Adhaeribacter arboris: one gene and its partner. Each later gene encodes a partner of the first gene's protein in a complex. Links are inferred from orthologs where the notes say so. Each region holds a gene or a part of one and is shown on either strand. Other genes may lie near its edges.

Evidence for each region.
Region 2: the proteins of mnmG (region 1) and mnmE are in contact, whole or in part, in a solved structure (PDB 9HIP), measured with the Escherichia coli proteins. The link is inferred for Adhaeribacter arboris from one-to-one orthologs.

The regions. Positions count from the first base shown.
Region 1 is NZ_PYFT01000001.1:4,469,695-4,472,856, reverse strand. The notes cover bases 234-3,128. They hold mnmG (tRNA uridine-5-carboxymethylaminomethyl(34) synthesis enzyme MnmG), read right to left. Parts: upstream 2,667-3,128; coding sequence 801-2,666; downstream 234-800. Other genes in these bases: ybeY (rRNA maturation RNase YbeY), read right to left, coding at 2,727-3,128; AHMF7605_RS18235 (class I SAM-dependent methyltransferase), read right to left, coding at 234-800. In the rest of the region: more of AHMF7605_RS18235, read right to left, coding at 1-233; more of ybeY, read right to left, coding at 3,129-3,161; AHMF7605_RS18220 (ATP-binding protein), read right to left, coding at 3,154-3,162. UniProt on the Escherichia coli protein: NAD-binding protein involved in the addition of a carboxymethylaminomethyl (cmnm) group at the wobble position (U34) of certain tRNAs, forming tRNA-cmnm(5)s(2)U34.
Region 2 is NZ_PYFT01000001.1:1,337,095-1,340,162, forward strand. The notes cover bases 262-3,062. They hold mnmE (tRNA uridine-5-carboxymethylaminomethyl(34) synthesis GTPase MnmE), read left to right. Parts: upstream 262-869; coding sequence 870-2,255; downstream 2,256-3,062. Other genes in these bases: AHMF7605_RS05655 (thioredoxin family protein), read left to right, coding at 286-849; AHMF7605_RS05665 (hypothetical protein), read left to right, coding at 2,440-2,661; AHMF7605_RS05670 (hypothetical protein), read right to left, coding at 2,868-3,062. Also shown: AHMF7605_RS05650 (Nramp family divalent metal transporter), read left to right, coding at 1-131; more of AHMF7605_RS05670, read right to left, coding at 3,063-3,068. UniProt on the Escherichia coli protein: Exhibits a very high intrinsic GTPase hydrolysis rate. Involved in the addition of a carboxymethylaminomethyl (cmnm) group at the wobble position (U34) of certain tRNAs, forming tRNA-cmnm(5)s(2)U34.

The sequences.
Region 1 (3,162 bases):
ATTAATTCATTATTTCCGGAGATGTATTTTTCGCTTAACATACTAACGTAGTAAGCATCAAATTTCATCGGGATAGTTTCTAATAATTCAATTTTGTGCTTTTTTAAAAAGCGCTTCATTGTAGCCTGATTAAAATGGTATAAATGTCTAGGTACATCGTAAGCTGCCCAATTTTCTTTATAAACCTGTGCGTCGTGAGAATCTGCATTAGGTACGGCTACTATAATATTGCCGCCTTTTTTTGTTAATTGAGTGAGTTTCTTAAATGTTTCGTTTAAGGCATGAATGTGCTCTAATACATGCCAGAGAGTTATTACTTGTAAACTTTCATTTTCTATTTGTTCTAGGGCACTTGCTTCACCAGCTATTTTTTGATTTAGTAATTCTTCAGCTTGGGTGCGAGCCAGATTATTAGGCTCGTAGCCTTGAACTAGCCAGCCATTTTTCTTACAAGCCTCTAAAAAATTACCGGTTCCGCAGCCATAATCTAGGATAGTATCTTTAGGAGAAAAACGGTTTATTAAATCTACTTTTTGTTTAATAGTATAGGTCCGGACAACTTTGTAGGCTTTATTCGTGAGTCCGGTAGCTTTATTCGTATGAGATATGTATTCTTCTGATTGATAGTAATTTCCAATGCTACTCTCGTCCGGTCGTGGATTAGTAAATTTAAAACCGCAGTTCTCGCATTGCACTATAACAAAACTTTCTTTTGAGACGGAATTATCTTTAACAATTAAAAAATTTTTAAATAATTCTTTGTTACAAATGGGACAGCGGTCTAGACGTTCGTAGTTCATTTATTTACCTAAATACACCATTAAAACGGAAATATCTGCCGGCGATACCCCGCTTATGCGAGAAGCCTGACCAATTGTTTCCGGATTTATTTTAAGCAGTTTTTCACGAGCCTCTTTTGATAAAGCGGGCATATTTTTGTAGTCAAGTCTTTCATTAATTACGTAATTTTCCAGTTCTTCCATTTTATTGGCCATTAAGTTTTCCTTATCGATGTAGCTAGCATATTTTACCGCAATGGAAGCTTGCTCTATGCTATCGGGTAAGTATTTGCTCAAATAAGTTTCTATTGCCGGCAATGCCGCTGCAATAGTAGCTATGTCAACATTAGGTCGTTTAATCAAGCTACCAGCTTTGGCTTTCTCTGTTATCGGAGCAGAATTCAGCTCCAGCAGGACAGCATTTATTTCGCTAGGCTCAATAGATTTATTATTTAGATAATCTATAATTTCTTTCGTTTCTTTGATTTTCCGGTTTACTTTATTTAATCGTTCCTCATCGGCTAAACCTAACTCGTAACCCTTTTTAGTTAAGCGAATATCGGCATTATCTTGGCGCAGCAAAATGCGATGTTCGGCGCGGGAAGTAAACATGCGGTAAGGCTCTTCCGTACCTTTGTTCACTAAATCATCTAGTAATACCCCAATGTAAGCTTCTGAGCGTTTAAGAATAAATGGTTCTTTCTCGTTAATTTTGTTATGCGCATTTATTCCCGCCATTAATCCCTGGCAGGCCGCTTCTTCGTAACCAGTTGTGCCATTTATTTGTCCCGCGAAATATAAGTTCTCAATCAGCTTTGTTTCTAAGGTTAAGTTTAGCTGAGTGGGCGGAAAGTAATCATATTCGATGGCATAACCTGGCCGAAACATTTTGGCGTTTTCGAAACCGGCAATGCTGCGCAATGCTTTAAATTGTACGTCCTCAGGTAAGGAGCTGGAAAATCCATTGACATAAATTTCTACCGTACTCCAACCTTCTGGTTCCACAAAAATTTGGTGACGATCTTTATCAGCAAAGCGATTAATTTTATCTTCGATGGATGGACAATAGCGCGGTCCTAAACCTTGGATGCGCCCTTGGAACATAGGTGATTTTTCGAAGCCTGTTTTTAAAATTTCGTGCGTTGTGGTACTGGTATACGTGATATAACAGCTCCGCTGATTTTGTAAAGCTTGTGTATTAGTGTAGGAAAATTTAGAAGGGTTTTCATCTCCTTTTTGTTCTTCCATTCGGGAGTAATCTAAGGACCTTCCGTCTACCCGTGGAGGAGTTCCGGTTTTCATTCGGCCTGCTGCAAAACCTAATTGAAGTAACTGTTCGGTAATTCCGGTAGCCGCTCTTTCGGCCGCCCGGCCGCCACCAAATTGTTTCTCCCCTATGTGGATGACTCCATTTAGAAATGTACCGTTAGTCAAGATAACAGCTTTCGATTTAAATTCTATGCCTAGTGCTGTCCGGATACCTGCCGCTCTACCTTTTTCTACTATAATGGTAGACGCCATTTCCTGCCAAAAATCAATATTAGCAGTTTGTTCCAGGTTTAAGCGCCACTCTTCGGCAAAACGCATGCGGTCGCTTTGCGCGCGTGGGCTCCACATGGCTGGTCCTTTTGATAGGTTGAGCATTCGGAATTGGATCATGGTTTTATCCGTTACAATACCACTTTGTCCGCCTAAAGCATCTATCTCGCGCACTATTTGGCCTTTAGCTACTCCCCCCATAGCTGGGTTGCAGGACATTTGGGCAATAGTGTTCATGTTCATGGTTACCAGTAATACTTTAGACCCCATGCGCGCAGCCGCCGCGGCGGCTTCACAACCCGCATGACCGGCTCCTACTACAATTACATCGTAATTTTCGGTGTACATTCTTAATTTACTTAAATGTGTTTCACGTGAAACACTCTTTTTACCTCTTAAAATTCCGCGTTAACTAAAATCACGTAAAGATAAGTACTTATCTTCTTTTTGGCGCATTATTGCTTTACTACTTTCCTCTTTATCATCGTACCCCATTAAATGCAAAACACCGTGTATGATTACACGGTGTAGTTCATCAGTAAACGAGATGTTAAGTTGAGAAGCGTTTTCTTTTACCCGATCAATACTTATAAAAATATCACTCTCTAGTGTTTCTTCCTCATCCGAATTGTCAAAGGTAATAATATCGGTTAAGGTATCATGATTTAAATAAGTTTGATTGATGTTGTATAAGTATTCGTCAGAACAAAATATATACGTTATGTTTTCGAGTCTAAATTGATGGTCAACAATAACTTGATCGATCCAACTTTTTACTTTATCCACATCCTTTAAAGTAAAATCAACTTCTTCGGATATAAACTCAATAAATATATCAGGCATT
Region 2 (3,068 bases), 3.1 Mb from region 1 along the record:
TTGTAAAGAACTTTGACGCCGAATTATTGGTGATGGGGTCGCACGGCCACCGTTTAATGAAAGATTTAATTTTAGGCACTACCATCGACTCGGTCCGGCACTCCGTAAAAATTCCGGTTCTGGTGGTTTAAATGGTATACTTTAAATTTTGTAGAATTCAAGATTAAACCCCCGGAACAAATACGGACTTACGGCTTGTTGCGTTAAGAATAGGTACCATTCGTTTATTCCGCTGAATACCTGGGTAAACCTTGGATTGTACCTATTCTTAAAATAATATCAACTATGCCCTTCGCCCGAATTCTGTCTTTTTTATTGCTGATTAACCTGGTGTTTACTTTTTCTACACATGCCGGTAATATGAGCAACCCTAAACCCGGTAAAGTTAAAAAAGCTACTATCCAGTGGCTTACCTTTGAAGAAGCCGTAGCTAAAAGCAAAAAAGAACCCCGTAAAATTTTTATTGACGTATACACCGACTGGTGCGGTTGGTGTAGAAAAATGGAAAAAAGTACCTTCACCGACCCAACGATTGCCGATTACGTGAATAAAAATTTTTATGCCGTACGTTTAGATGCCGAAGGAGAAACTCCCATCACGGTAAATGGCAAAATTTATAAATATAATGAGGCCAACCGTTCCCATGAGCTAGCCTTTGCTCTGCTGCAAGGACAATTAAGCTTTCCCACTACGGTGTACCTCGACGAAAATTTAAAAATGATTTCGCCGGTACCAGGCTACCTCGATGTAAAAACGTTTCGGAATATTATTACCTACTTTGGGGAAAACCATTACAAGAAAGTAACTTTCGCTCAATTTACGTCCGGACAAAAGCCAACCGGTAAATAACCAACAATCTAATCTCTAAATTGTCAACCGCATCCTATTTTTCTAATAAAGATACCATTGTAGCCGTAGCTACTGCTGCCGGAAGGGGAGCCATTGCTGTCATTCGTTTATCCGGACCGCAAGCCATTATAATTGCTCAATCCGTTTTCCGGGGCAAAGACTTACGCCAACAAGCTACTCACACCATACATTTTGGCACCATCCGCGATGGGGCCCGGTTAGTAGATGAAGTTTTAATTTCCTTGTTTTTAGCGCCTCACTCCTACACCAAAGAAAACGTGGTCGAAATTTCCTGTCATGGTTCCGACTATATCGTGCAGGAAATAATTAAGCTTTTACTAAAAAATGGTGCTCGCCTGGCCCAGGCCGGTGAATTTACCAAACGGGCTTTTTTAAACGGGCAGTTTGATTTAGCCCAGGCGGAAGCAGTAGCTGACTTGATTGCCGCCGACTCGGCGAAATCGCACGAAGTAGCTTTAAAACAAATGCGCGGCGGTTTTTCCGCCGAAATTAAAGCCCTTAGGGGGCAACTTATTCATTTTGCCTCTTTAATTGAGCTGGAACTGGATTTTGGCGAAGAAGACGTAGCGTTTGCCGATCGTTCGGCGCTTGAAAACCTGATTCACGAATTACAAAGGCTTATCCGTAACTTATTGCAATCTTTTGCTTTAGGCAATGTTATCAAGAACGGCGTCCCTACGGTTATTGTGGGCAAACCCAATGCCGGTAAATCTACTTTGCTCAACGTATTACTGAACGAAGAAAAAGCCATTGTTTCCGAAATACCAGGTACCACCCGGGATTTTATTGAAGATGAAATATCCCTTGAAGGCATTACCTTCCGGTTTATTGATACCGCCGGCCTGCGCGAAACTCAGGATAAAGTAGAAGCTATTGGGGTAGAACGCTCGCGCCAGAAAATAGAAGAAGCGGCTCTTATTATTTATTTGTTTGATGTTAATGAGCTATCCCCCGCGGAACTGGGTTCAGAACTACAAGCCTTAAATACTTCCGGCAAGCCCGTTTTAGCCGTAGCCAACAAAGTGGATTTGGCGCGTAATCTTGAACCAGCCGCTTACGAAACGGTAGTACCTGTGTTATATATTGCCGCCGCCGACAAAGTAGGTATTGAAACCCTTAAGCAAAAGTTAATTTCTACGGTAAACCAAGGTAACTTAAATACCGGTTCCAGCACCATTGTTACCAATCTTCGGCACTACGCCAGCTTAGAACAAACCAACCAAGCCCTCGATGCTGTTTTACAAGGCTTAGCTCAAGGTATCAGCGGTGATTTCCTAGCCGCCGATATCCGGCGCGCCTTATACGCCCTAGGTGAAATTACCGGTGAAATTACTACGGATGATTTGCTGGAAAATATTTTTAGTAAGTTTTGCATTGGAAAGTAATTTTGACATACAGGATAAAAAACTCCTGGATAATAATACCTGAATGAATCGTATTTCCTAAGTTGTCCTTTAAAAATAAAACATTGCTTTTTAAACACTTACATTTAATTACTTTATTTAATTGAACCATAGGTCAAAAAAGGACGAAAAAGAAATTTATAGGGTTCACTTAAATTTAACTTACATGTATACAACCACCATCGCCATTAATAATCCGGAAGTTTATATTAAAAGTCCGCATTTACTTAGAGAAGATGTACTTACCAGGCTTTGTGCGGAAGCGGAAGCTATTAATGGTACGAAACCAGGTAAAGATGAAATTGACATAATAAGCGGTTTCCCGGAACTCCTAAATAATGAATTATTACCATTTAAAGTAGAATGGGAGATTATACCGAAAGTATAACCTAGAAGAAAGCCCCTCCTTAAAAAGGAGGGGCTTTTTCATAAATTAATTGTGCCTTTAGTAGGGTGTTAAATACTTTATAAAAAGCTAATTTCTCCTTCTACTTTGGGAGTTTCTTCCCTTCTGCTTTTTATATCTGTTTTCTCTTAAATTAAATATTATTTCAACACTTCCTTGATTGTCCGCTTAGAGTAAGTGGTTGAAATTTAATCTTCGTCCTGAAGCAGTAACTGAAGCTCTAAGTATTCAGGAGTCATATTCAGTTCACTGACCACGTAAAACCCAACATTTCTTAGTAATTCTAATTCCACTTTGCTAAATCCAAAAATCTTATTAAACCTGGCTAAATCGACCAACATTCCTTTGGTTGGCGTATAAGGAAGGTAAAAAACAACCCCATTTACTTT